One region of the Mesorhizobium sp. M7A.F.Ca.US.005.03.2.1 genome, then DNA from elsewhere that is predicted to be linked to it. Evidence: predicted binding sites of a transcription regulator. Region 1 holds the regulator's gene; each other region holds the start of a gene.
The links. Region 1 encodes PhoB, which activates phosphate uptake and scavenging genes when phosphate is short. Its sites were predicted from a motif close to TGTCATNNANCTGTCAT; they were not measured.
Positions count from the first base shown of each region.

Region 2: a site for PhoB is predicted at 3,118-3,134, ahead of phnF (phosphonate metabolism transcriptional regulator PhnF). Genes of this name have one in related genera too.
Region 3: a site for PhoB is predicted at 7,905-7,921, ahead of EN991_RS05590 (RNA degradosome polyphosphate kinase). Genes of this name have one in related genera too.
Region 4: a site for PhoB is predicted at 3,111-3,127, ahead of EN991_RS13080 (esterase-like activity of phytase family protein). Genes of this name have one in related genera too.

Region 1 covers NZ_RZRP01000561.1:162-4,008, reverse strand. The annotation lists partial or broken gene EN991_RS25625 (ABC transporter permease subunit) at 1-169, shown strand, start outside; gene pstB (phosphate ABC transporter ATP-binding protein PstB) at 187-1,005, shown strand; gene phoU (phosphate signaling complex protein PhoU) at 1,032-1,739, shown strand; gene phoB (phosphate regulon transcriptional regulator PhoB) at 1,756-2,445, shown strand; gene EN991_RS25605 (ROK family protein) at 2,462-3,709, opposite strand.
Region 2 covers NZ_RZRP01000180.1:947-8,671, forward strand. The annotation lists gene EN991_RS12715 (alpha-D-ribose 1-methylphosphonate 5-phosphate C-P-lyase PhnJ) at 1-159, opposite strand, end outside; gene EN991_RS12720 (hypothetical protein) at 165-440, opposite strand; gene fosX (FosX/FosE/FosI family fosfomycin resistance hydrolase) at 437-856, opposite strand; gene EN991_RS12730 (carbon-phosphorus lyase complex subunit PhnI) at 853-1,965, opposite strand; gene phnH (phosphonate C-P lyase system protein PhnH) at 1,967-2,578, opposite strand; gene phnG (phosphonate C-P lyase system protein PhnG) at 2,578-3,039, opposite strand; gene phnF (phosphonate metabolism transcriptional regulator PhnF) at 3,172-3,921, shown strand; gene EN991_RS12750 (zinc-binding alcohol dehydrogenase family protein) at 3,999-5,018, opposite strand; gene EN991_RS12755 (ABC transporter permease) at 5,085-6,050, opposite strand; gene EN991_RS12760 (sugar ABC transporter ATP-binding protein) at 6,047-7,600, opposite strand.
Region 3 covers NZ_RZRP01000058.1:906-9,943, forward strand. The annotation lists gene fumC (class II fumarate hydratase) at 1-1,386, shown strand, start outside; gene EN991_RS05570 (DoxX family protein) at 1,621-2,040, shown strand; gene EN991_RS05575 (DoxX family protein) at 2,199-2,603, shown strand; partial or broken gene EN991_RS05580 (IS110 family transposase) at 2,862-3,799, shown strand; gene ppx (exopolyphosphatase) at 4,037-5,572, opposite strand; gene EN991_RS05590 (RNA degradosome polyphosphate kinase) at 5,572-7,773, opposite strand; gene EN991_RS05595 (zinc-finger domain-containing protein) at 7,985-8,230, shown strand; gene EN991_RS05600 (FAD-dependent monooxygenase) at 8,250-9,038, shown strand, end outside.
Region 4 covers NZ_RZRP01000188.1:49-7,683, forward strand. The annotation lists partial or broken gene EN991_RS13075 (MATE family efflux transporter) at 1-1,341, opposite strand, end outside; gene EN991_RS13080 (esterase-like activity of phytase family protein) at 1,517-2,995, opposite strand; gene EN991_RS13085 (FAD-dependent oxidoreductase) at 3,241-5,652, shown strand; gene EN991_RS13090 (trimethylamine methyltransferase family protein) at 5,665-7,218, shown strand; gene EN991_RS13095 (hypothetical protein) at 7,338-7,635, shown strand, end outside.

The DNA.
Region 1 (3,847 bases):
TTTCGATCCGGCCACCGCGCTGCCGGTGCAGATCTATATGTGGGCGAACGAGGCCGAACGCGCCTTCGTCGAGCGTATGTCCGGCGCCATCATCATCCTGCTCGTCTTCCTCATGGCCATGAACATCACCGCGATCGTGCTTCGGCGTCGGTTCGAGCGGCGCTGGTAGAAAAAAGGCATTTTGGTATGAACATCATGACCGAACAGTCCCTTGAAAACGCAGTGGGCGACAAGATGAAGTCGAACGAAGTGATAAAAATGCGCGGCGACAAGGTCGGCGTGTTCTACGGCGAGAAGCAGGCGCTGTTCGACGTCGATCTCGACGTCCGCCTGAACCAGGTGACGGCGCTGATCGGCCCCTCCGGCTGCGGCAAGTCCACCTTCCTGCGCTGCCTCAACCGCATGAACGACACCATCGATTCAGCACGGGTAACCGGCAAGATCACGCTCGACGAAGAGGACATCTACGACAAGAACATCGATGTCGTCGAACTCAGGGCGCGCGTCGGCATGGTGTTCCAGAAACCCAATCCGTTCCCAAAGTCGATCTACGAGAACGTCGCCTATGGTCCGCGCATCCACGGATTGGCCAAGCGCAAGGCCGACATGGATCAGATCGTCGAGTCCAGCCTGAAGAAGGCGGCGATCTGGAACGAGGTCAAGGACCGTTTGCAGGAACCTGGCACGGGTCTTTCCGGTGGCCAGCAGCAGCGCCTGTGCATTGCACGCGCCATCGCCGTGTCACCCGAGGTGATCCTGATGGACGAACCGTGTTCGGCGCTCGACCCGATCGCCACCGCTCGCGTCGAGGAACTTATCGACGAACTGCGTCAGAACTATACGATCGTCATCGTCACCCATTCGATGCAGCAGGCAGCGCGCGTGTCGCAGCGCACCGCGATGTTTCATCTTGGCTATCTGGTCGAGGAGGGCGCCACCGACAAGATGTTCACCACCCCCGACGACAAACGCACCCAGGACTACATCACCGGCCGGTTCGGCTGATCTCTGGCATATGAGGGACGAAGATCATGGGTGAACATACCGTCGCATCTTTCGATGAGGATCTGGAGCAGATCAGCCAGCTGATCCGCGACATGGGCGATCTCGCCCGCTCGATGGTCGGTGGCTCGACCAGGGCTTTGCTCAATTCGGACAATGCGCTGGCGCAGCGGGTGGTTTCCGACGACGCCATCATGGATGCACGCCAGCGCGAGCTGGACGATCGTGCTATCACGCTGATCGCCAAGCGCCAGCCAATGGCCAACGATCTGCGTGCGGTAGTCGGTTCGATCCGCATGGCCGGCGACCTCGAGCGCATCGGTGACCTTGCCAAGAACATCGCCAAGCGCGTCGGCACTGTCGGGCTGAGCGTCACGCCGCACGACCTTTCGCATTCGATCGACGCGATGGCGCAGCTGGTGCTGATCCAGGTGCAGGGGGTCGTCGACGAGTATGCCGCCGCTGACGCGGCAGCGCTTGCCACGCTCAGAAACAATGATGAACGCATCGACGTCAAATACACATCGGTGTTCCGCGAACTGCTGACCTACATGATGGAAGATCCGCGCAACATCACGGCGTGCACGCACCTGTTGTTTTGCGCCAAGAACCTCGAGCGGATCGGCGACCACGTGACCAACATCGCCGAAAATGCCTATTATGTTTTGACCGGCACGCAGTTGCCAGCCAATCGTCCGAAGCAGGACGAGACGGCAATGTCCGCGCCAGCGGCATGACAGGGGTGACCAGCCGATGATCGCGCCACGCATCATGGTGGTGGAGGATGAGGAGCCGCTAGGCGTGCTGCTCCGCTACAATCTCGAATCCGAAGGTTACCAGGTCGAGGTGGTGACGCGCGGCGACGAGGCCGAAATCCGGCTGCAGGAGAACGTTCCAGACCTTCTGGTGCTCGACTGGATGGTGCCTGCGGTTTCCGGTATCGAACTCTGCCGCCGGCTAAGGATGCGTCCCGAGACCGAGCGGCTGCCGATCATCATGCTGACCGCGCGAGGCGAGGAAAGCGACCGCGTGCGCGGCCTCTCGACCGGTGCCGACGACTATCTGGTCAAGCCTTTCTCGACGCCGGAGTTCATGGCCAGGGTCAAGGCGCTGCTGCGCCGGGCCAAGCCGGAAGTGCTGTCCAGCGTGCTCAAGGTCGGCGATATCGTGCTCGATCGCGAATCGCACCGTGTCTATCGCAAGAAGAGCGAAATCCGGCTCGGGCCGACGGAATTCCGCCTGCTTGAATTCATGATGCGCCATCCAGGCCGCGTGTTCTCGCGCAGCCAACTGCTCGACAATGTCTGGGGCGAGACGATCTACATCGACGAACGCACGGTCGATGTGCATGTCGGCCGGCTGCGCAAGGCGGTCAACAACGGCCGTATGCCCGATGTCATCCGCACCATCCGTGGGGCGGGTTACGCCATTCGCGAGGACTGAACTCCCTCGTTTGAACTCACGCCACGTTCTTGCCGCCGAGACCGGATCTCGCCTGCACGCCCGGCGCAAAAATCTCCTGATCGACGAAGATCAGCGCCCGCATGGCGCAGCCTTCGCGGATCAGCGGCAGTTCGTTCGGCTCGGTGTCGAAGGAAATCGACTTGGAATGCTGGCCGCCGGCGGTCTGGGCAATCGCTTGCCGCAATGCCGGCTCGATCAGGTCGAAGGCGGCGGCGCTGACGCCGACCATGGCGACGGGGGCCGGATCGATCAGCGCGAACAGGCTGCCGAGGCCGTAGCCGAGCGCTTCGCCAGCCTTGCGGTAGGCTTCCCGCTCCGGTCCGTCCCTCTCGCGGGCGGCGGCAGCCAGGGCGCGCATGTCGGCGTCGCTGACATCGGCGACGGGTTCTGCATCCTCGCCCATCTGCCGCGCGTTGCGCCAGATGGCATAATTGCCGGCATAGGCTTCGACGCAGCCGCGCCGTCCGCAGCGACACAGCGCCCCGTTCGGCCGATGAATCATGTGGCCGAATTCGCCGCCCGAGGAATGGGTGCCGGTGAACAATTCGCCCTTCAGCACCAGCCCCATGCCGATGCCGTGCGACAAAAGGATAGCGATGAAATCGTCGCGGTAACGATCGGGATCGCGCCAGCGCAGCGCCACCGCCATCATGTTGCAGTCGTTCTCCATAATGGCGGGGACGCCGAACTCCTCTTCGAATATGTCGGCGAAGGCGATGTCGGTGTGCGGCGTGATCGGCGACCACAGCATGGCGCGGGCACGGGTGTCGGTGATGCCCTGGACGGCCAGCGCGATACGAGCGATGCTGCGCACGTCCAGGTCGGGATCTTCCAGGCGGCGCCGCACGATTGCCGTGCACTCACCGATCAGCGAGTCGCGCGACATCGTCAGCGTGTCGAGCCGACGCTGTTCCTCGGATATTACCTGGCCGGCATAGTCGATGACGGCGACCGAGAGGAAGTTCAGCGACAGCACCACGGTCATTACCGCGGCCGCTTCCGGATTGAGGCTGAGGCCGACCTGCGGACGGCCGCGTTTGAGCGAGCCGGCCTCGCTCGGCTTGCTTTCGGTCAGGATGCCTTCGACGATCAGGTCGGATGAGATCGCCGAGATCGTCGAATGGCTGAGGCTTGTGGTTGCGGCGATCTCGGTGCGCGACGGCTGTCCGGCGCGGCGCACCGCGGCGATCACCATCGCGCGGTTGCGGCGGCGCAAATCGTCGTGGCGGATTCCGACCGACATGCTCTTTCATATCCTCCCGGTCGCCGCGGTTCTTCCTGCCCTGGAACGCTGTCGGTGACGCGGTCAAATACTGGCAGAAGCCGCGCGCCGTGTCATTTATTTATTCCGAGGCCCGAAAAAAATTCGAGACGACATCAA
Region 2 (7,725 bases), on a different contig from region 1:
GACACCGCCGGTGCCCCAGCCGTAGGGCATCGGCATTTCGCGCGAAGCGAACGGCACCTGGTAGCCGGGAATGGCGATGCCCTTGAGGATCGCCCGGCGGATCATCCTTTTGGTCTGCTCGTCGAGATAGGCGAAGTTGTAGGTGGCGATGTCGGTCATGGCGATCACATCCACATTGTGCTATCGAATTGGCGTCCAGGACGCGGATACAGGGGCGAATTCAGATAAACTCGACCGGATGGATGCATCTCGGAATTCTGTTGGTGGTGTTCGCCGGCGTCGTTCTCTTCTTCCTTCGGCGCATGATTTTGCCCGGCCCCAAAGAAGGCTCTCAAGGTGAGTCCGTGGGCGTCGGGAATGGTGATTACTCCGGGTATGACGGCTATGGCGGTCATTCCCACGATGGTGGCGGCCATGGTGGCGTCGGGCACTAAATTCATTCCGCAGCCTCCAATCCCCTGGCATAGCGCGCCAGCCGCTCATTGAGCGTGCCGGTGTGCAGTTCGAACATGTGGTTGTCTTCGTCGTAGAAATAGATCGAGCGGCCTTCACCCTCGACGCGCGGGCGCGGCGGGCGCATGTCGAGGCCGAGCCTGCCGATGCGCTCGGCATAGCGGTCGAAATCGGCGTCATCGATCTTGAAGGCGATGTGGTTGTAGCTGCGCTCCGGCAAGGGTTCGCCCTCCATGATGGCGACCCAGATGTCACCGATCAGGAAGAATTTTTCGCGCGACAGCGAGAACTGCCTGGCGTCGCTGGCATAGACTTCGCGCGCGTCGAATACGCCCTCGAGGATTTCGGTCATCCGCTCGAGATCGCGGACGATGAAGGTCATGTGGGAAAGGCCCTCGATCATTCCGCGGCCTCCCGCTTCTCTTCGACCTTCACGGGGTTTTCGCGCGCGTCATATTCGGTGCGCATGCGGCGTACGAGATCGAGTTCTGCCTGGAAGTCGACATAGTGCGGCAGCTTCAGATGCTCGACGAAGCCGGTCGCCTGGACATTGTCGGAGTGCGAGATGACGAACTCCTCGTCCTGGGCCGCGGCGACGACATCCTCGCCGAGCTCTTTCGCGCGCAGCGCCCGGTCGCAGAGTGCCACGGCCATCGCCTTGCGTTCGCTCTGGCCGAAGACCAGGCCGTAGCCGCGGGTGAATTGCGGCGGCGCCTTGGCCGAGCCTTTGAACTGGTTGACCATCTGGCATTCGGTGACGCGGACAGTGCCGAGCGGCACCGCGAAGGGCAGTTCGGGCACGTCGAGCTCCAACTCGACTTCGCCGATGCGGATCTCGCCGACGAAGGGGTGGTTGCGGGCATAGCCGCGCTGGGTGGAATAGCCGAGCGCCAGCAGGAACCCTTCATCGCCGCGTGACAGCGCCTGCAGGCGGATGTCGCGCGCCATCGGGAATTCGAGCGGCTCGCGGGTGATGTCGCCGGGGACATGGTCCTGCGGCATGTCGCCATCCGGTTCGATCAAGCCTTCGCGGGCGAGGATCGCCGAGACGCGCGGCATGGCTTGCGCTTCCGTGTCGCGCAGCAAGGGCTCGGCGACATCGGCGCCGGCGGCAAGCTCGGGATCGAGCAGCCGGTGGGTGTAGTCGAAGGTCGGTCCGAGCAACTGGCCGCCGGGCAGGTCCTTGTAGGTCGCCGAGACGCGCCGCTCGACCAGCATGTTGGCGGTGTCGATGGGCCTGGAGTAGCCGAAGCGCGGCAGCGTGGTGCGGTAGGCGCGCACCAGGAAGATCGCCTCGATCATGTCGCCGCGCGCCTGGACGATGGCGAGCGCGGCCAGTTCACGATCATAGAGCGAGCCTTCGCTCATCACCCGGTCGACGCCGAGCGCCAGCTGCTCGACGATCTGGTCGAGACGAAGGGCGGGCACCGAACGGTCGCCACGCCGGCGGTCGGCCAGCAGGCTGTGGGCGTTGGCGATTGCCGCTTCGCCACCTTTTACCGCGACATACATCTTACGCCTCCATCGTCTTGATGCGCGTCGTGCGCGGTAGGCAGGCGATGCCGCCTGATGTGGCGAGGATGATGTCGACGCCGCGCGGAAAGCGCTTGATATTCTGCTTCCACTGCTCGACGAAATGGCGTGGCATCTGCGCCGGCGCGATCGTGGCGCTGGTTTCGATGCCGGGACCTTCGAGCAATAGCGGCGTGCCGGAGACCAGATCGCTGACCTGCAGGATCAGCGTGGTCGAGCGGTCGGGATAATCCTGCGTGCCCTGCGAAAAGCCATCGAGCGCCATCATCTCGGCAGGTGCTGCGATCAAGGCGAAATGCGCATCGGCCGGTGTGTTGGCCAATGGCGCGCCGGTATGGAACCCAAGCCACGATCTGATCGCGGTGGAGGCCTGCAAAGCCGGGTCGAGCCAGAGCGGCGTGTCATTGTCGCACAGCGCCAGTGCGATGGCGCCGGCGGTAGCCGAGAGCGGCACCGGCGGGCGGGCGAAGGCCGGCAGCGGTTGCACGCTGCCCGGCCGAGCCATTGCGTCCATCACGGCGCGGAACACGGTCTGGGCGTTGAAGACCGGATCGGCGAACCCGCCCTCGATCGATTGCGCTGCAATGTCCATCAGTCTTCTCCGCGAACCATGGTGAAGAAATCGACCTTCGTTGCCGCCGTCTCGGCGCGGCGTTTTTCGTGCGCCAAGGTCAGAGCCGACCGCAGAGGCGCTATCAGTCCGGTCTCGACCTCATTGCGGCGGGCAGGGTCCTGCCATAGGGCGTCGGCGATAGCCGCCAGCTTCGCCTTCTGCTTGTCGCGGCCAAGCGCATAGCAATGGCCGACCTGTCCGGTGGGTAGCCTGACCGTGGCGCGGGTGACGGTCGCCTCGCCGACATTGAAAGGGGCGCCGCCGCCGCCGATGCGGCCGCGCAGGGTGACAAGGCCGGTTTCGGGGCCGCGCAACAGCTCGGCGTCCGAAGGCAGTCCGGCCTCATTCCAGAGCCGTACGATGTCATCGCCGCTGGATTGCGTAAGGGTTGCCATGGCGGCTTTGCGCTCGGCCTGGTCGCGGGCTTCCTGTCCTCGCATCAGCAGCATTCCTCTTTGTTAATTTGTCTATTGATGTAGACAACTATACAAATTATATCTATTATCTAACGCGTGTCCATGACGGGTGGATGACAGCGATAGAAGACTGGGCGCTGGAAGGTTGGGGCAATGATGGTCGGGCGGCTGTTAGCGGACAGCATCGAGCGGCGCAGTGGCGTTTCGCTGTGGCGGCAGATCGCCGACAAGATCCTGCATGCGATCGCCATCGGCGATTTCACGGAGAATGCAGCGCTGCCGCCGGAGGTGGCGCTGGCAGAACGCTATGGCGTCAACCGTCACACGGTGCGCAACGCCATATCAGCCCTTGTAAGGGAAGGCGTGCTGCGGGCCGAGCAGGGGCGCGGCACCTTCGTACTGTCGCGCAAGCGGCTGTCCTATCCGATCGGGGCGCGCACACGTTTTTCGACAGGGCTGCAAGGGCAAACGACGGAACGGCACATCGTCCTGCTCGCCTCGTCGGTCGAGCCGGCCAGCCAGCGCGTCGGCGAGGGACTGGGTCTTCCCAAGGGAGCCGATGTGATCCGGTTGGAAACGCGCGGCGAAGCCGACGGACGGCCGGTGTCGCGCGCTGCCGGCTGGTTCGAGGCCCGGCGCTTTGCCGGCATCGATGCCGCGATGGCGGAAACAGGCTCGATCACCGCATCGCTGGCGCGGTTCGGCATAGACGACTATCTCAGGCAATCGACCGTGCTGTCGGCGCGCCATGCCGATGCGGCGGACCTTGCCGACCTCGACCTGCAGCCGGGCGCCATCGTGCTGGTCACGGTTGCCGTCAACGTCACGCCGGACGGCCAGCCGATCCAGTTTTCCGAGTCGCGCTTTCCGGCCGAACGGGTGGAGCTGAAGCTGTCGGCGCTGTAGGGAGTGCCCGGCCCAGCTCGGCCGCATTCACTTGCCAGCGGCGGCGCATTTGAGGACCGGCTTCGCCGCCTGCCATGTTATAACCCCACCTCGATCACAGCCTTGATCAGGCCGGATTTCTCATGCGCCCAACGAGCCAGATCGCGCGGCGTGGCGGCGAGTGTGGTGCGGTGTGTGACGAGCTTGGCCAGTGGTACGGCCCCGTTGCGGATCGAGGCGGCGACATGGTCGAAGTCGGCGCGCAGCGCGTTGCGGCTGCCGATCAGCGTCATCTCGCGCTTGTGGAATTCCGGATCGGAAAAGCTGATGTCGTCCTTGACGACGGAGACCAGCACCAGCGTTCCGCCATGCGCGACATGGGCGAAGGCCGACTGCACCGACTGGGTGTTGCCGGTGGCGTCGAAGACCACATCGAAGCCTTCGCCTGATGTCGCTTCCCTGATCAGATCGGGCACCGCGCCGCGCGAGCCGTCTAGGGTCTGGAAACCAAGCTCGTTTCCAGCGAAGGCGAGCCTTTCACTGCTCATGTCGAGCAGCGTCACGTCGAGCCCGGCGATGCGGGCGAAGATGGCGGTGCCGAGCCCGATCGGGCCGGCGCCGATGACCAGCGTGTGGGCGCCGGGGTCGGCGCGGGCGCGCCGCACGGCATGCGCGCCGATGGCCAGGAACTCGACGGCAGCGGCGTCGGCCAGCGAAAGGCCGTTGGCCGGATAGAGATTTTGCGCCGGCACCAGGATGCGTTCGCACATGGCGCCGTCGCGATGCACGCCAAGCACCTCGATCCTGACACAGCAATTGGGCTTGCCGTGCCGGCAGGCGATGCACTTGCCGCAGGAAAGATAGGGGTTGACGACGACGGGCTCACCAATGGCCAGTTCGACGCCTTCGCCGGTCTCCATCACGGTACCCGAGACCTCATGACCCATGATGCGGGGATAGGCGAGGAACGGGTGCTTGCCCTCGAAAATGTGGTAGTCGGTGCCGCAGATGCCGACATGGCTGACCGCCACCAGCGCCCAGCCGGGAGGCGGTGTCTCGGGTGCGGGCCGGTCTTCAAGGACAAGATCGCCGGGCGAACGGCAGAGGACGGCTTTCATGCGCTAATCCAGTCATGAAATCGCCGGCCCGTTGGTGTGGCGGACCGGCGGTTGATTGCGGGGTCGCTACTTGCCGCGGCGGCGCAGGCCGTCGAAGTAGACGATGATGATGATCAGCGCGCCGGTGATGATGCGCTGCCAGAACGAATTGACGTTGAGCAGGTTGGCGCCGTTGTTGATGGTGGCCAGGATGAAGGCGCCGAGCAGCGGCCCATGCACCGAGCCGACAGCGCCGAACAGCGAGGTGCCGCCGATGACCGACGACGCGATCGCCTGCAGTTCCCAGCCCTCGGCCTGCGTCGGGTTGCCGATGCCGATGCGGGCGGCCAGCAGCACGCCGACGAAGGCGGCGCACAGGCCCGACAGCGTGTAGGCCATGTAGATGGTGCGCTGGACATTGACGCCGGACAGGCGCGAGGCCTCGGCGTTGGAGCCGACCGAAAACAGGTATCTGCCCCAGCGGCTGTGGTGCAGGAAGATATAGGCCGGAATGCCGACCAGGATCACCATCCAGAACAGGTTGGGGATGCCGATGAAGGAATTGCGCGAGAAGGCGGTGAAGGTGTCGCTGTTGATGTTGATCGAATTGCCGTTGGTCATCAAAAGGCCGATGCCGCGCAGCGAGGTCAACGTCGCCAGCGTGATGATGAAGGGCGGCAGGCCCATCTTGACGATACCGAAGCCGTGGAACATGCCGATGGCGACACCGACCAGCAGCGTCACCAGAATGGCGAGCCAGATGGGGAAGCCGGCATTGATCATCATGGCCACGACCACGGTGGCGAAGCCGACCACGGCGCCGACCGACAGATCGATGCCGCCGGTGATGATGACGAAGGTCTGGCCGACCGCCATGATGGCGATCATCGAGCCCTGGCGCAGGAGATTGGCTATGTTGTTGGCCGAGGCAAAGCTTGTCGTCGTCACGGAGAGGAGGATCCAGAGCAGAACCAGCAGCGCCAATAGCGTCAGCCCGAACAGGACATTATAGTTGCGCTTCGGTTTTTCGACGGCGATCGCCTCGGTGCTCATATCTGTCCTCCCAGCTTTTCTTGTTTCTCGGCGAGCGCCTGAGTGAGAATATCCTCGTGGCTGGCGGCGTGAAAACCGTGCGTCGCCACCAGTTTGCCGCGCCGGAACACATGCAGCGTATCGGCGAGTTCATAGACTTCCGGCAGATAGGACGAGATCAGGATGATGCCGGCGCCCTTTGACAAAAGCGCGCCGAACAGGCGGTAGATCTCGGCCTTGGTGCCGACATCGACGCCGACGGTCGGTTCGTCGAAGATGAACAGCTTGGCGCCGTGCGCCAGCCATTTGCCGATGACGATCTTCTGCTGGTTGCCGCCCGACAGGCTGGATGCCAGCGCGCCACGTGTCGGTGTCTTGATGCGCAGATCGGCGATCTGGCGATCGGCCTGCGTCTTCTCCTGCGTGCTCGAAATCAGCAGATTGTTCGAGATGCGCTTGTAGATCGGCAGGTTGAGGTTGAAGCCGACCGGCAGGTTGAGGCAGAGGCCCTGGTCGCGGCGGCTCTCCGGCGCCAGCGCCATGCCGAGCTTGATCGCGTCATGTTCGGAATTGACCTGTACCTCCTTGCCTTCCCAGAGGATCTGGCCGGCGGATTTGCGGTGGCGGCCGTAGAGCGTGGTGACGAACTCGCTGCGTCCGGCGCCGATCAGCCCATAGAGTCCGACGATCTCGCCGGCGCGGACCGTCATCGAGACATTTTCGAAGCCCTTGCCGGACAGGTTTTTCGCCTCGATGATGGCGGCGCCCGGCGTGAAATGCTCCTTGTGATAGACCTGCTCGATCGAGCGGTTGATCATCATCTTGACCAGTTCGGCATCGTTGGTCTCTGCGATGTTGCGGGTGCCGACCAGCGTGCCGTCGCGCAGCACGGATACCCGGTCGGCGAGTTCGAACACTTCCTCCATGCGGTGGCTGATGTAGATGATCGTCACGCCTTCGCCCTTCAGACGGCGGATCAGCGTGAAGAGCTGGTCGGCCTCCTTGCGGGTGAGGTAGGCGGTCGGCTCGTCGAAGATCAGGAATTTGGTGCCGCGCACGGTGGCGCGGGCGGCGGCTATCAGCTGCTGCTGGCCGATGGTCAGGTCGCCGAGCGTGACATGCGCCGGCAGGTCGAAGCCGAGGTCGTCGATGATCGTCTGCGCCTGCCTGACCATGGCGCGCTGCTGCAGGATGCCGAAGCGCGAATTCTCCTCGCCGAGGAACATGTTGGCGGCGACCGTCAGGTGACGGCACAGCACGACTTCCTGGTGCACGGCATTGATGCCGAGCGCCATCGCCTCGTGCGGCGTCGCCAGGGCGGCCGGCTGGCCCTCCCAGACAATCTCTCCGGAGGTGCGCGGCATGACGCCGGTCAGAAGCTTGATGAGCGTGGATTTGCCGGCGCCGTTTTCGCCGACGATGGCGTGGATCTCACCGGACTTGAAGGCGAGGTCGACCGGTTTCAGCGCGTGGGTGCCGGGATAGCGCTTCTCCAGCCCACGCAATTCGAGGATAGTCCGCCCCTGTTCCAGAACGGGTGCGGGATGCAGTTCCTGCGCCGTCGAAATCATGACAATCCTCCCAGATTGGCCTCCCTGATTGGCTTCCCAGGCTGGCCTCACGATTGGCACGCGGCGAGGCAGGGATATGCCTCGAAAACAGCCTGGCTCAGGCGTGCGGATTGCCAAGCCGTTCG
Region 3 (9,038 bases), on a different contig from region 1:
AAGACCAGAACCGAAACCGACACGTTCGGTCCCATCGAAGTCGCCGCCGACCGGTATTGGGGCGCGCAGGCGCAGCGTTCGCTCGGCAATTTCAAGATCGGTTGGGAGAAGCAGCCGGCGTCGATCGTGCGCGCATTGGGCATCGTCAAGCGGGCGGCGGCCGAAGCCAACATGGAGCTCAAGCGGCTCGATCCTGCGATCGGCAAGACGATTGTCGAGGCGGCGCAAGAGGTCATCGACGGCAAGCTCGATGAGCATTTCCCGCTGGTGGTCTGGCAGACCGGTTCGGGCACCCAGTCCAACATGAACGCCAATGAGGTGATCTCCAACCGGGCGATTGAGATGCTGGGCGGTGTCATGGGCTCCAAGAAGCCGGTGCATCCCAACGATCACGTCAATATGAGCCAATCGTCGAACGACACCTATCCGACAGCCATGCACATCGCCTGCGCCGAACGCATCGTGCACGATCTGTTGCCGGCACTGAAGCACCTGCACAAGGCACTCGCCGCCAAGAGCAGAGAGTTCAATCACATCATCAAGATCGGCCGCACGCACACGCAGGATGCCACCCCCCTTACGCTTGGCCAGGAATTTTCGGGCTATGCCGCGCAGGTCGCTTCGTCGATCAAGCGCATCGAGCTGACGTTGCCCGGGTTGCAGGAACTGGCGCAGGGCGGCACCGCCGTCGGCACCGGCCTCAACGCGCCGGTCGGCTTCGCCGAAAGGGTCGCGGATCGCATCGCCTCCATCACCGGCATCGCCTTCGTCACCGCGCCGAACAAGTTCGAGGCGCTGGCGGCCCATGATTCCATGGTGTTTTCGCACGGCGCCATCAATGCGGCGGCCGCCGCGCTGTTCAAGATCGCCAACGACATCCGCTTCCTCGGCTCAGGCCCGCGCTCGGGCCTTGGCGAACTGTCGCTGCCGGAAAACGAACCGGGCTCGTCGATCATGCCGGGCAAGGTCAATCCGACCCAGTGCGAGGCGCTGACGCAGGTCTGCGTACAGGTGTTCGGCAACAATGCGGCGCTCACCTTCGCCGGCAGCCAGGGTCATTTCGAGCTCAATGTCTACAATCCGCTGATGGCCTACAACTTCCTGCAGTCGGTGCAGTTGCTCTCCGACGCCTCGGTCTCCTTCACCGACAATTGCGTCGTCGGCATCGAGGCCCGCGAAGACAACATCAAGGCGGCACTCGACCGATCGCTGATGCTGGTGACGGCGCTGGCGCCGACCATCGGCTACGACAATGCCGCCAAGATCGCCAAGACCGCGCACAAGAAGGGCACCACTTTGCGCGAGGAAGCGCTCGCCACCGGGCTGGTCAGCGAAGCCGATTACGACCGCCTGGTGCGGCCGGAGGATATGACGCATCCGGGGTAGGCAATTCCAGGAAAAGTGTCTGCGGTTTTCGGTCCGGAATTGCGTCACCAAAAGCCCGATATTTCGTGAGGGGAGAATTTACTCCCGTCACGACCTCACCCGAAGCGAATTTTGCGCAGGCCGCCCGATCACGGAAACGTAAGTACTGTGAACAATGTGTCGCCAGTCTGGTGGCTTTGGTGAACAGTCGGTTTGCTCTATCTCCCCGGCATCAACCCATCCCGGAGAGCCACCATGTCCACCAACATTTCAGTCGCCGGTTCCGGCGCATCCAATGCCTCGACCACCATCCTCCTCGGCCGCGTCCTGCTCGCGGTCATCTTCCTGCTTTCAGGTTTCGGCAAGCTCACCGCCATTAGCGGAACAGCGGGCTATTTCGGCAGCCTCGGCCTGCCCTTGCCGACCGTAACGGCCACCGTCGTCGGCCTGATCGAGCTTCTCGGCGGCCTCGCCATCCTCGTCGGCTTCAAGACCCGGATTGTCGCTTGGGTGCTGGCGGTCTTCACGGTCGCTACCGGTTTGGTCGCCCACACCGGTTGGGCCGACCAGATGCAGATGATCCAGTTTCTCAAGAACCTCGCCATTGCGGGCGGCTTCCTCGTGCTGGCTTCCTCGGGCGCCGGTGCCTATTCGATCGACGCCAAGCGCGGCTGAGCCAAGACCCGGCAATAGCCGAACAAGAAAGCGGCGCGGAATTTTCCGCGCCGCTTTTTCGTTGTTGGTGCATGATCGCCGATCTGTCGGCCGGAGTTTCTGATAGGATCGGGGCTATCGGGACGAGGCCGGCCGGCGGCCGACAACGGAGTGTGAACATGCCCCGCAACGCGCTGCTCCTGCTCTCCCGGCTGCTGCTCGCCGCCCTGTTCGTGCCTTCCGGTTTCCATGCATTGAGCGACATCGCCGGCACCACAGGCTACTTCGCCGGCCTCGGCCTGCCGCTGCCGACACTTGCCGCCTGGGGCACGGGACTGTTCGAACTGATCGCCGGGCTGCTCATCCTGGTCGGTTTCCAGACCCGGATCATAGCGCTTCTGCTCGCTGCCTTCTGTATCGTCGCCGGCTTCATCGGCCATTATGGCCAGGGCGGCGGCGACGCGATGCTCGCCTTCCTGCACCAGCAGATGCTGATGAAGGACATTGCGATATCAGGTGGGTTTGTAGCGCTGGCGATGGCCGGCGCCGGCGCATGGTCGATCGACGGGCGCGGCGCGGTTTGATATTTTTGCTTACACGCGCCCGAGCTGGTCGCCCCCCACTCCGTCCCGGCTTTGCCGAGCCACCTTGTATCTACACGAGAGAGATTTCGTGGGATTAGAGCGATTGAGCCAAGGTCCGGGTGGCCGCCCGGACCTTGGCTTGGCGAAGTCGCCCGTACCACCTGAGGTTACAGCCGCGGGAGAGCTTGGGATCTTCGCCTTCATCACGCACGACCGAACAGTCGCTTGGTTCCAACCGTACGCACAAGGCAGGTTACCGTGAACAGGATTATTTGTGGAGTTGATGTTTCGAAAGATTGGCTGGACGCGCATGTCTGGCCTGGCGGAGCGGCAGCGCGCTTCGCCAACGACGCGGCGGGGATCGCAGCTCTTTGGCTGTTCTGCCGCAGCCATGACGCAGCCCTTGCGGTGATGGAGGCATCGGGCGGCTATGAACGGCTGGGATTCATGCTCTTGTGGACGCACGGCATGCCGTGCGGCGTGGTCAATGCCAAGAGCGTGCGCCGTTTCGCCGAGGCGATGGGCTATCTTGAGAAGACCGACAGGATCGACGCCGCTGTCATCGCCCACTACGGCGCAGTCAAGAACACTGTGCCGACGCCACCGCCAAGCGCCGCCCAGCAGCGGCTTGCCGCGTTGGTTGGCCGGCTTTGCCAGATTGTCGGCGATGCGACCATCAACAAGCAGCGTAGAAGTGCCGCACGCGACGCCGAGGTATGCGCCAGCATCGAGGCGATGCTGGCCTTCCTCAAGCGCGAGCAACGGCGCCTGGAAGGCGAGATTGCCTCGATGATCGATGACGATCCGCTGTGGGCCAGGCTGGAGCAGGCCTTTCGTTCGCTGAAGGGCGTGGCCGGACGCACCGTCGCCCGCCTGATGGCCGAACTGCCCGAGATCGGCCTCATCTCCAACAAGGCCATCGCCAAGCTGGCAGGCCTCGCTCCCTTCGCCAACGATAGCGGCAAGCGCACCGGCAACAGGCATGTGCGCGGCGGACGCGCCGGGCCGCGTGGCATCCTCTTCATCGTCGCAGCCATCGTGGCCAAATTCGATCCAATCTCAAAGCTTTCGCTCAACGGTTGCAACAGGCGGGAAAGCCAAAAATGCTCATCCGCATCGCACTCGCCAGAAAACTCCTCGTCATCCTCAATGCAAAAGCACGCGATGCGCGCAACGAGTTCGCGAGTGCAACTTGACACCCCAGATAGTCGCTCTCCCCCGATCGACGGGGTAGAGGAAGGGCGCGAGCCTATTGCCGCCAACGCTCTTCCAACGAGGCTCCCTTCCTTTCCCTCCGGATGGGGGAAAGGTGACGCTGCAAAGCAGCGACGGATTGGGGAAGCCGGTCATCAAACGCGAAGCCGCCGGCGAAGTACGACCGGCAAGTCTCCGCTTAAGTCAGATAAGACACGGGTCTGCTAGCAGCTAGCGCCTTATTTCACCGACATGCTGGGGCCACCCTCGACGGCCAGCACCAGCCGGCGGTTGGTGATCCTGGCCAGCTGCGCCAGGCGCCCGGCCGGCCGCTCGCCATAGAGGTCCGCCAGCGATGCCGGCAAGACCAGCGCCAGCACGCCGTTGGCGCGCTGTTCCCATTTCAGCCTGGGCATGATGCCGGGCATCGACGCCGTCAGCAGGTAGACGACGCGCATCATCGCGGCGAGCACGCGGGCGCGCTCCAGATAACGCGGCGATGCCAGAGCCTTGATCTCGGGGGCGATGGCTTCGTTGAAGATGCCGTCGTGACGATAGGCGTTGGCCATCGCCAGGAAAGCACGGCCAGGATGGTCGACGCCGAAGAAGGACGCGTGCGCAATGATGTTGAGCGATTGCTTGCCGCGGTATTCGGGATGCGCGCGCCAGCCGATGTCGGCCAGCAATGCGGCCGCGTGGCGGTAGCGCGCCTCGTCCTCGGTCTCGTCGATGCCGAAGGCGGCAAAGGTCTTGGCGGTCCAGTCGACAAGTTCGTGCGCATGGGTGACGGAGCGCGAGCGCAGACGGGCGAGTTCCTCCGAGGCCGAAATCAGCGGATCGGCCTTCTGCTCCGCCTCGTCGAGCAGCGAATAGAGAAAGCCTTCGCGCACGCCGAGCGCCGAGACGATGATCTTCGACGGCTGCATCGCCGCCATGATCTCCTGCAGCACGATGGCGCCATAGGGCAGCAGCGAACGGCGGTTCTTCGAAACGCCTTCGATGCCCTTGACCTTCTCGATCTCGGCCTTGGCCACCTGCTTGAGGAAGTTCGCCGCGCTTTCGGCCGATATCTCGTAATGGTGCATGACGCCAAGCGGATAGTTGGTCATTTCCATGTGCAGCCGGGCAAGATTTCGCCAGGTGCCGCCGACGGCGTAGAAGGGCCTGCCCTGCCCGCCTTTCAACAGCTTGGCCTTCGCCAGTTCGTCACGCGCGACCCTGCCCGCCTGGGTCAGCGAGTTCTTCGCCATGTCCTGCAGGCGCAGGCCGCCCAGCGGCAGCGTGATGCCGTCGCCGATCGCCTCGCCGCTGACATCGACCAGTTCGAGGCTGCCGCCGCCCAGATCGCCGGCGATGCCATCGGCCGGATGGAAACCGGAAATGACGCCGAGCGCGGAATAGTACGCTTCCTGACGACCGCTGATCACTCGGATCTCGGTCTTCAGCACATCCTCGGCGCGGTGGATGAAATCGGGGCCGTTGACCGCCTCGCGGGCCGCCGCGGTCGCCAGCACATACATCTGCTCGGCGCCGGCCTGGTCGGAAAGCGCACGAAAGCGGCGGAACTCTTCCATCGAGCGCGTTACCGCCTCGGGGTCGAGCTTGCCGGTCGAAACGATGCCGCGGCCGAGACCGGCCAGCATCTTTTCGTTGAACAGCATGGTCGGCGAGCGCGCCAGCCCCTCATAGACGACGAGACGGATCGAGTTCGATCCGATGTCGATGATGGACAGCGGTCGGCGGTCCTGCAGCCGGCCCTGAGAATCAGACAGCATCAGCCGGACGCTGCGGCGTTCTTCTTGCGGCGCTTGAACTGCGCGATGCGCTTGGGCGCATGCGACTTCAGCGCGTCACCCCGTCCCGACAGGCTCGGATTGGTCATGAAATATTCCTGCGCGTTGAACGGTTCCTCGCCCTCCTCCAGCACGACGCGCCGGGAGGTTCCATCAGCCAATACGTCGAAACTTTGCTGATTGTCCATAATGTTGCCCAGCATGATCTGGCCAAGGATCTGTTCATGCACAGTTGGATTGGTGATCGGCACCATGGTTTCGACGCGGCGGTCGAGATTACGCGGCATCAGGTCGGCCGAGGAGATGTAGACGATCGCCTCGTCCGACGGCAGGCCGAAACCATTGCCGAAACAATAGATGCGGCTGTGCTCGAGAAAACGGCCGACGATCGATTTTACGCGGATGTTTTCCGACAGGCCCGGAACCTGCGGCCGCAGGCAGCAGATGCCGCGCACGACAAGGTCGATCTCGACGCCGGCGCGGCTGGCATCGTAGAGCGCGTCGATGATGATCGGATCGACGAGGGCGTTCATCTTCATCCAGATGCGCGCCGGTTTGCCTTGCACCGCGTAGGCAATCTCGTCGGCAATGTGCTTCAGGATGCGGCTTCTCAGCGTGAACGGCGAGATCGCCAACCGCATTTCGTCCGTCGGCTCGGCATAGCCGGTGATGAAATTGAACAGCTGGGCGACATCGCGGGCAATCGTCGGATCTGTGGTGAAGAAGGACAGGTCGGTGTAGATGCGTGCGGTGACCGGATGGTAGTTGCCGGTGCCGAGGTGCACGTAATTGCGCAGCTTGCCGTCCTCGCGCCGCACCACCAGCGACATTTTCGCATGTGTCTTCAGTTCGAGAAATCCGAACACCACCTGCACGCCGGCCCGCTCCAGGTCGCGCGCCCAGCGGATGTTGGCTTCCTCGTCGAAACGCGCCTTGAGCTCGACCAGCGCGGTGACCGACTTGCCGGCCTCGGCCGCGTCGACCAGCGCGCGCACGATCGGGCTGTCGTTGGAGGTGCGGTAAAGCGTCTGCTTGATCGCCACCACCTCCGGATCGGCCATTGCCTGGCGCAGGAACTGCACCACCACATCGAAGGATTCGTAAGGGTGATGGACGACGATGTCCTTCTCGCGGATGGCGGCGAAACAATCGCCGCCATGCTCGCGGATGCGCTCGGGAAAACGCGGATTGTAGGGCGTGAATTTCAGGTCGTCGCGGGGAACGGCGACGATCTCGGAAATCTGGCTGAGCGCCAATGGACCGGTCAAGACGCTGATGCGGCTGGACGACACGCCAAGCTCGCCGGCGACGAAATCGCGCAATTCGCCAGGCATCAGCCTGTCGAATTCGATGCGGATCACCGATCCGCGCCGACGCCGCTTCAGCGCCGTTTCGAACAGGCGCACGAGGTCCTCGGACTCCTCCTCGACCTCGATATCGCTGTCACGGATGATGCGGAACGTGCCGGAGCCCTTGACCTCGTAGCCGGGGAAGAGCTTGCCGATATAGAGGCCGACAGCCTCTTCCAGCGGGATGAAGCGGACATGATGCTTGCGGTCCGGCAGACGGATGAAGCGCTTCAGCGCCACCGGCAGGCGCAGCAGCGCGCTCATCTCCTCGCCGTTCTTGCGATGGCGCAATTGCAGCGCCATCGAGAAGCCGAGATTGGGGATGAACGGGAACGGATGCGCCGGGTCGATCGACAGCGGGGTCAGCACCGGGAAAACCTGTTCCTGGAAATGGTCTTCCAGCCAGATTTTCTCGTCCTTGGTCAGCGCATCGCGGGTGATGCTCTCGATGCCTTCCTTGTTGAGCAGCACGGTGAGCGCCGAAAGGCTCTTCTGCTGGTCTTCCTGCAGCCGCTCGACCTCACGCAGCAGCTGTTCGAGCTGCTGTTCGGGGGTGCGGCCGTCGGGGCTCTTCAGCGTGATGCCCTCGCGCACCTGGCCGGCAAGACCGGCGACTCGGACCATGAAGAACTCGTCGAGATTGGCGGCCGAGATCGACAGGAAGCGGACGCGCTCCAGCAGCGGATGATTGAGGTTCAGCGACTCCTCGAGAACGCGCCGGTTGAACTGCAGCCAGGAAAACTCGCGGTTGACAAACCGGTCCGGGTTGCCGCCTTCCGGGCGAGCCACCTCGACATCCACGAATTCGTTCTGCACCGGCTTCAGTTCGTTCATGATTCCCGCTCTTCCACACCCGCTCAAGCCGGCTAGCCAGTCACTCTAGCGACCCATGGTCCCTCCCGGAAACCGAAATCGGTTTTCGGGCCATGGGTTAACCGGCTTAACTTATCCTCTGACAGGCTTTTGCGACAGTTTGATTTCATCGAACTTGCAAAGAGGCCTGATATGATCCAGATGCAGACGAGACTGCGTTAAGGAGACGACGATGGCAGGCGGTTCCATTCCCCATTTTCAGAACGATGCGGGCTATCCGGCAATCGACATCGGCGTGAAGGAATTCATGTGCACGGGCGCCAATCCGCCTTTCGACCACCCGCATGTGTTTCTGGACATGGGCGACGACAATGAAAAAGTCTGTCCCTATTGCTCGACGCTCTACCGCTATTCGCCGAAGCTGAAGGCGACGGAAACGCTGCCGGCCGGATGCATCTACATCGAACAGGCCGCCTGAGACTTTCGCGACCAGCCCGATGAACGACACGCGTTCCCGGCAAATTGTCGTCGCCGGGGCCGGTGTCGCCGGATTGACCGCAGCCCTTGCATTCGCCTCGCGCGGCTACGCGGTTCGGGTGTTCGAACAGGCGCAGCGCCTGGAAGCTGCCGGCGCCGGCATCCAGCTCTCTCCAAACGCGACGCGCATCCTTCGCCAGCTTGGCGTGCTCGACCGGCTGCTGCCGGCAGCGGTGCGGCCGCAAGCCGTGGTGTTGAAGAAGGCCGCGACCTTGCGCGAACTGGCGCGCGTGCCGCTGGGGCAAGCCGCCGAAACCCGCTGGCAAGCACCCTATCTCGTCGCGCACAGGGCCGATCTGCAGAGCGCATTGACCGCGCGCGTTGCCGAGGTGCCGGATATCCATCTCACCACCGGCGCGCGCATCGGCGACGTTGCCTCCGGCCCGCATGGCATCACGGCGACGGCCGAGATCGACGGCAAGACCATCGAGGCGGAGGGCTTCCTGCTGGTCGGGGCCGATGGCGTCTGGTCATCGGTGCGCGCACTTGTCGATTCGGCCAAGGGCTCGCCAAGAAACCATTTCTCCGGCGAACTGGCCTGGCGCGCCACGGTCGCGGCCGGCAGCGCCGCCGGTCGGAGCTTTGCCGCCATCGGCGCCAGGGACTGCGTCACCACCTTCCTGCATCCTGGCTTCCATATGGTGGCCTATCCCGTCAGCAAGGGTGCGGCCTTCAATCTCGCGGCCTTCACCAGGGGCGACCGCATTGCCGAGGGCTGGTCCGGCAACGCCGACGCCGGGATCCTGACC
Region 4 (7,635 bases), on a different contig from region 1:
GAAACGATAGTAGGCCGCCGCCAGTACAAGCGAGCTGATCGAACCCGCCGGGAAGCTCCACCACAACGCTTCCTCGCCGATCACGCCACGCATGAAATAGGCAAAGCCGGTGCGCACGACCAGCACCGAAATGACCAGGATGATCAGCGGCGGCATCACGGCACCCGTGGCTCGTACGGTGGCAAACAGCACGATGGTGATGCCGAACAGGATGAACGACCACGAGGCGACATTGTTGATGTGGACGGCGATGTCGATCGCCGCGCTGTCGCGGCTCAGGAACAGGCTCAGCACCGAACGGTCGAAAACCGACAGCACGGCAACCAGTGCGCCGGTCAGGACGAGGTTGAAGCCGACGCCTGAGGCGGCGATGCGGCCGATCCGGTCCCAGCGCCCGGCGCCGACATTCTGTGCCGCCATCGAGGACACCGCGGCGCCGATGGCGAGCGCCGGCATCTGGATGTAGGTCCACAGCTGGGCGGCGATGCCGTAGGCGGCGGCGACCTGTGAGCCGTAGGAATTGACTATGCCCATCACCGTCAGTGCCGCCGCCGAAATGACGATCATCTGCAGGCCCATTGGCACGCCCTTGAAGACGACGATGCGCAGCAAGGTGGGATCGGGCCGCAACAGAGCGAGATTGGCGCCGGCCAGCCGCAGCGGATGCTTGCGCACATAGAGAACGATCAGGATGGCGATCACGCTTACCGTCTGGCCGATCAGCGTGGACGTGGCGGAGCCCGCGATGCCGAGTTCGGGAAACGGTCCGATGCCGGCGATGAGCAATGGGTTGAGCACGATGTCGAGGACGACGGCCAGCGCCATGAAGAAGAAGGGCGTGCGTGAATCGCCGGCACCGCGCAGCACGGTCATGACGAAGGACAGAAGGTTCATCATCGGCACGGCGACGAAGATGATGCGCAGATAGGAGCGCGCCAGCGGCAAGGCGTCGGCCGGTGTGCCGAGCGTGTTGAGAATGGCGTCAACCCAGATCCAGCCGCAGACCGCGAAGACAACCGAGACGAGGAAGAAGAATGTCGCGCTGGTGCCGACAATGCGGCGCGCCTCGGGCAGGTCGCGGGCACCGACCGACTGGGCCACCAGAATGGTGGCCGCCATGCCGATGCCGAACACAGTGCCGAGGATCAGGAACAGGACGAGGTTGGCGTTAGAGGTGGCGGTCAGCGCCGATTCGCCGAGAAAACGGCCGACCCAGACGGCGTTGATCGAGCCGTTGAGCGACTGCAGCACGTTGGAGCCGAGCACCGGCAGGGCGAACAGCAGAAGCGTGCGCGGGATCGGGCCGCTGGTCAGGTCGCCGGTGCGCCGGCGCGCGGGCATTTTTTCGTCCATGGCGGGCAACTCGGCGGATGGTGATTTGGATCCAGTCCACGATGATATCGCAGGCGGGACCGAGATGCACCCTTGCGAACGCGCGGCTGAAAGGCCGCTGCCCCGTTCATGCCTGCCGCGAGCCCAGCGGACGCGCCAAGCGCGCCCGCCCGTGCAGTGGCCGTTACTTCCCGGCGAGACCCGGCAGCGTGACCTGATAGACCAGGAACATGGTGTCGACATCGGCGCCGTCTTCCGCCTTGTAGGGTGCGCCGACCTGAAAACCGTCCTGGGCGAGGAAGTCGTTGTCGTTGGCGACGAACAGGAAGTAGTCGTCGGGCAGCTTCGGATCGAGAACGCTGACCACCGACATCGCCTCCCACTTCTCCGACAGGTTGTTCTTGTCGTTCGGCGCGCCATTGTGCAGGCCGAAGCGGCCGAGTTCGCCCTTGTCGTTGATGTCGATGAACGGCGTCAGCTTGGCCGGCATCACCGACGGGTCGAGCACGCCCTTGGGCGCCAGCGGCTTGTCGGCGGCATCGAAGGCGCCGCCGGCGATGTCGGTCGCGGCCGAGACGTCGACGACGAAGATCTGGCGCACCAGCGAGGTGTCGCCCTTCAGCCCCTGGCCGTTACCGCTGTCGCGCGCCAGCATCAGGAAGGTCTTGTCGGAGAGCGCCACGATCTCGCTCTGCGCGGCGATCTTGGTCTTGCCCTTGGCATCCTTGAACACCGGCAACGGCACGACATACTCATGCGCCAGTTTGAGGTGGGCGAGGTCGGACGCGTCATAGACCAGCGCACGCGTGTTCTGGCGCGTCGCGGGCGAATCGCCGCCATCCTGCCGGGGCGCCGATTGCAGCACCGCGATCAGGAACTTGCCGTCCGGCGTCATCGCCATTCCCTCCAGGCCCTGGTTGTTCTGGCGGCCGGTCTCGGGGTCCTTCGGATCGGGCTCGGCGGCACCGGGTCCCGGATTGTCCGAGGCGAAGTTCGGCGTGCCGTGGCGCATCGGCACGAAGGCGGCCGGTGGCTGGGTTGCCGACAGCAGATGCCCGTCGGCGGAAAACCGATAGATGTTCGGGCCGTATTCGTCGGAGATGAACATCGAACCATCGGGCAGCCGCACGATCGCCTCGTTGTCGAGCGCCAGCTTGCCATTGTCGGCTTGCGGCAGGATCGGCATGTCGCCGCTTGCCGCGCGCACGCCGTTGAGTGGGTCGAGGCCTGTGGCATCAGCCCCCTTGTCGTCGGTGAGAAGCATGGTGTCGGCGAGCGTTGCCTTGACGCCCGTCTGCTCCTGGCCGGCAGCAGGTGCAGCGCCCGGTGCGACCGGAGCAAATTCGATGGCGATCGTGTTGAGGCGCGGCCGGTAGTCGGTGGTGCCGACGACATTGTAGCCACGGTCCGGCAACAGCCAGAGCGAACCCCTGTAGCCGGCGGTGTCATGCGTCCAGCCTGATGCGTCGATCGCCATGCCGGAACCCGAGCCGAAGGTCTCGCCGAACTTGTCGCGCTGAGCGGCCGGGATGCGGCCGACGCCGACCAGCCCCTTGTTGACGAGGCCGCCGACGGTCGCGGTGCTGTCGGCGAGCGCCGGCGCCAAGGCGGTGAACAAGGCCAGCGCGACGCCAAGCGACGCGGGTCGATACAGGTGCTTCATGGATAATCCTCTTTGTGACGGATGTGCCGGAGCGGCCGGGGGACGAAAAACTGAAAGAGGTACGACATCGATGATGTTGCGCAAGCCTCCCCGAAACGCGGTCTACGGCGCGAACATGATGCTTGCGTGACAGCGCGCAGTGCATGCCGGCGGTCGACGAAAAACGATGCGCGCGCGCCGGCACTGGACACTTATGTCCAGTGGATATATACTCCAGTCTTCGGACCAACCGTGGAGGGGAAGCCTTGAAGTCGCACTACCGCGCAGTCGTCATCGGAGGTGGCGTGGTCGGAGCCTCGGTGCTCTATCACCTGACGCGGTTCGGCTGGAGCGATGTGGCGCTGATCGAGCGCGCAGAACTGACGGCCGGTTCGACCTGGCACGCGGCGGCAGGCTTCCATGCGCTCAACGCCGATCCCAATGTGGCGGCGCTGCAGGACTACACCATCAATCTCTACCGGGAGATCGAGGCCGAATCCGGCTGGGATATCGGCCTGCACATGACGGGCGGCGTCAACATCGCCAGCGATCCCGCGCGCTGGGAGTGGCTGAAATCAGCCTGGGCCGTGTTCCAGTCGGTCGGCATCGAGACCGCGCGCCTGGTCACGCCCGACGAGATCAAGGCGATCTGCCCGATCGTCGACGTCAACGGTGTTCTTGGCGGCCTGCATGATTCCAACGAAGGCCATCTCGACCCGTACGGTACCACGCATGCCTATGCGGGTGCTGCGAAGAAGCGCGGCGCCGACATCATCTTGCGCAACCGGGTCGTCGAGCTGAAAGCACGTGCCGACGGGCGCTGGGACGTCATCACCGAGCAGGGCACCATCATCGCCGAGCATGTCGTCAATGCCGGCGGGCTGTGGGCGAAGCAGCTCGGCCGCATGGCCGGCGTCGACCTGCCGGTGACGCCGATGGAGCACCACTATTTCATCACCGATGACATTCCGGAGATCGCAGCACTTGACAGGGAAATCGGCATCGCCGTCGATCTCGACGGCTTTTCATACCTGCGGCAGGAGCGCAAGGGTGTGCTGCTTGGCGTCTATGAGCAGAACCCAAAGCACTGGAACATGGACGGAGCGCCGTGGGATTACGGCATAGAGCTGATCCCGGAAGACATCGACCGCATCAGCCCGGAACTCGCCAAGGCGCATGAGCGCTTCCCTTGCCTGGCGACGGCCGGTATCCGCAAATGGGTCAACGGCGCCTTCACCTTCACGCCGGACGGCAATCCGATTGTCGGGCCGGTGCGCGGCCTGAAGAACTACTGGGTCGCCTGCGGCGTCATGGCCGGTTTCAGCCAGGGCGGCGGCGTCGGCAAGTCGCTGGCCGAATGGATGATTTTCGGCGAACCGCAGGCCGACATCTTCGGCATGGATATCGCTCGCTACGGTGCCTTCGCCGCCAACCGCGAATATCTCAGGCAGACGACGCGCCAGTTCTATTCGCGCCGGTTCGTCATGACCTTTCCCAATGAACGGCTGCCCGCCGGCCGGCCGCTGAAACGCCCCGGCGCCTATGACGGCATGAGCGCGGCGGGATGCGAATGGACGGCTTCCTGGGGGCTGGAAATCCCGGCCTATTTCGCGCCGATGGGATTTGCCGAGAGCACGACGCTGCGGCGCTCCAACGCCTTCGACATCGTCGGCGAGGAGGCGCTGCAGGTGCGGCGCGCCGCCGGCCTCGTCGATATCTCGGCCTATGCGCGCTATGCGGTGTCGGGGCTGGGTGCGGAGGCGTGGCTCGACCGGCTGCTCGCCTGCCGATTGCCGAAGGCGGGGCGGGCCGGCCTGGCGCCGATGCTCGGCCATGACGGACGGCTGAAGGGCGACCTCACCGTCTTCAACTGGGGCGGCGGCTCTTATTGGCTGATGGGCTCCTACTATCTCCGGGAATTCCATATGCGCTGGTTCGAGAGCCATGCGGCGGAGGGCGTCACCATCGCCGACCTCTCCGACACGATGAGCGGCTTCCTGCTCACGGGGCCGAATGCGCGGGAGATTCTGGAGCGCACGACGCATCAGGATGTTTCCGGCGCAGCATTGCCGTTCATGGCCTGTGGCGCATTCGACATCGGTATGGTGCAGGCACGTGTGGCGCGGCTGTCGATCGCGGGCGAACTCGGCTTCGAAATCAGTTGCCCCGTGACCATGCACGCCACGTTGCGCGACACGCTGCTGGCTGCGGGCGAGGATCTGGGCCTTGCTGAAATCGGCTACTATGCGCTCAATGCGCTGCGGCTGGAGAAGAGCTTTGGCATCTGGTCGCGTGAATTCACGCAAGGCTATACGCCGGGCCAGACCGGTCTCGACCGCTTCATCGCTTTCGGCAAGAGCGACTTCATCGGCCGCGAAGCAGCGTTGAAACAGCGGGAGGCCGGCAGCGGCCAATGCCTGGTGACGCTGGAAATCGATGCGCTCGACGCCGATGCCAGCGGTTTTGAGCCTGTCTGGCATCAGGGCCGACGCGTCGGCTTCGTCACCTCGGGCGGCTATGGCTATACGGTCGGCAAGAGCCTGGCGCTGGCTCTGGTCGACCGCGATTTCGCGGGCGAGGGCACCGCGCTCTCCGTGCATGTCGTAGGTGAGGAACGGCCGGCGCGTGTCGTCGCGGCCTCGCCCTACGATCCCCTGGGCAAGGCAATGCGGCAATGAGGAGGATTTCCGATGGTCGATGACGCGGCACGGGACGGCAGGCGCGAGCGCCGGCGTGGACGCACGGGCGAGGCCGGTAGCGAAAGCAGCCGCCGTCCCAATTACCATTCGCTGAAGAACCCGTTCCTGCCGCAGCCGATCTTTTCGGACGACCAGGTGGCTTCGATCCACGACACGGCGCTGCGGGTGCTGGAAGAGCTCGGCATCAAGGTGCTGCTGCCGCAAGCGCGTGAGCATTTTGCCAATGCCGGCGCCCTGGTCGATCCAGACACCGACATGGTGCGCATCGGCCGTGACATGGTGACGGCGGCACTCGCCTCGGCGCCGAAGTCGATCCACGCTTACGCCGGTTCGCGCGCCCGCGATCTGACGCTGGAGCTCGGCTCGATGACCTTCCTGGCCGGGTGCGGGGCGCCGAACGTCACCGATCTCGAGCGCGGCCGGCGGCCGGGAACACTGGCGGATTTCGAGGATCTGATGCGGCTGGTGCAGCATTTCGATGTGCTGCATATGCTGGGGCCCTGCATCGAACCTCAGGATGTCGACAACCGCTTTCGGCACTATGCCGTCAACCGCGCGCAGTTGACGCTGTCGGACAAGCTCCCGTTCGTCTTCGCGCGCGGAACGCCGCAAGTCGAGGACGGGTTCGAGATGCTGCGGCTGGCGCGCGGCTTGTCGGAAGAGGAGTTTCTGGCAAGCGCGCATTGCTACACCGTCATCAACACCAACTCGCCGCGTCAGCTCGACATTCCGATGGCGCAAGGCATCATCGATTTCGCTCGCGCGGGGCAGGTCTCCGTCATCACGCCGTTCTGCCTGGCGGGCGCCATGGCGCCGATAACGGTCGCCGGCGCGCTGACGCTGCAGCATGCCGAAGCGCTGGCCGGGCTGACGCTGGCGCAGATCGTGAGGCCGGGTGCGCCGGTCGTCTACGGCTCGTTCTCCTCCAATGTCGACATGAAATCCGGCGCGCCCGCCTTCGGCACGCCCGAGCACGTCAAGGCGACGCTGGGCGCCGGCCAACTGGCGCGCTTCACCGGGCTGCCTTGGCGGTCCGGCGGCGGCAGTGCGGCCAACATCTCCGACGCGCAGGCCGCGCACGAGACGCAGTTCGCGCTGTGGGGCTCGGTGCTGGCCGGGGCGACGATGTGCATCCATGCTGCCGGCTGGCTGGAGGGCGGCCTCAGTGTCTCCTTCGAGAAACTGATCACCGACATCGAGGCGCTGCAGACGGTGGCTGAACTTTGTGCTGCGACGCCCGGCGACACCGACACGATTGGTTTCGAAGCTATCGCCGAGGTGCAGCCGGGCGGGCATTTCTTCTCGGCCAGCCACACCGTGGCCCGCTACCGCACCGCTTTCTACGAGCCGCTGGTGGCGGACTGGTCGAATTTCGGCAACTGGACGCAAAGCGGCTCGAAGACGGCGAGCGAGCGCGCCACCGGTGTCTGGAGGCGGGTGCTTGCCGATTTCGCGCCGCCGACCTCGGCCGTCGCCACATCAGGCGTGCTGGACGAGTTCATCGCGCGGCGCACGGCAGAGGGCGGAGCGGCGCCGGTGTCTTGAGGCTGGCTCCCGCTGATCGCCCTGGTTGTGGCGTGATCCGGAACCTATAGCGCCTCCCGCGCATTCAAGGCTGCGGCCGGTGCACTGCGCACCGGTGTGCTGTTTGAGGGGAGGACGACATGGGTTTCGACCAGTATCACGAACCGCCTGAAGAACTGTCGCAGGAGGTGCGGACCTTTGCCCGCATGATCACCTCGCTGATCGAGGAGGCGGAAGCGATCAGCTGGTACGAACAGCGCATGTCGGTGGAGAAGGACCCGCAGGCGCGCGCCATCATGAAGAACGCGCAGGGCGAGGAGTTCAAGCATTTCGGCATGGATCTCGAATTCCTGCTGCGCCAGAAGAAGGACTGGCGCGCGGAACTGAAGGAAATCCTGTTCACCACGGGCGACATCGTCAAGGCCGGGGAGCGAGGCG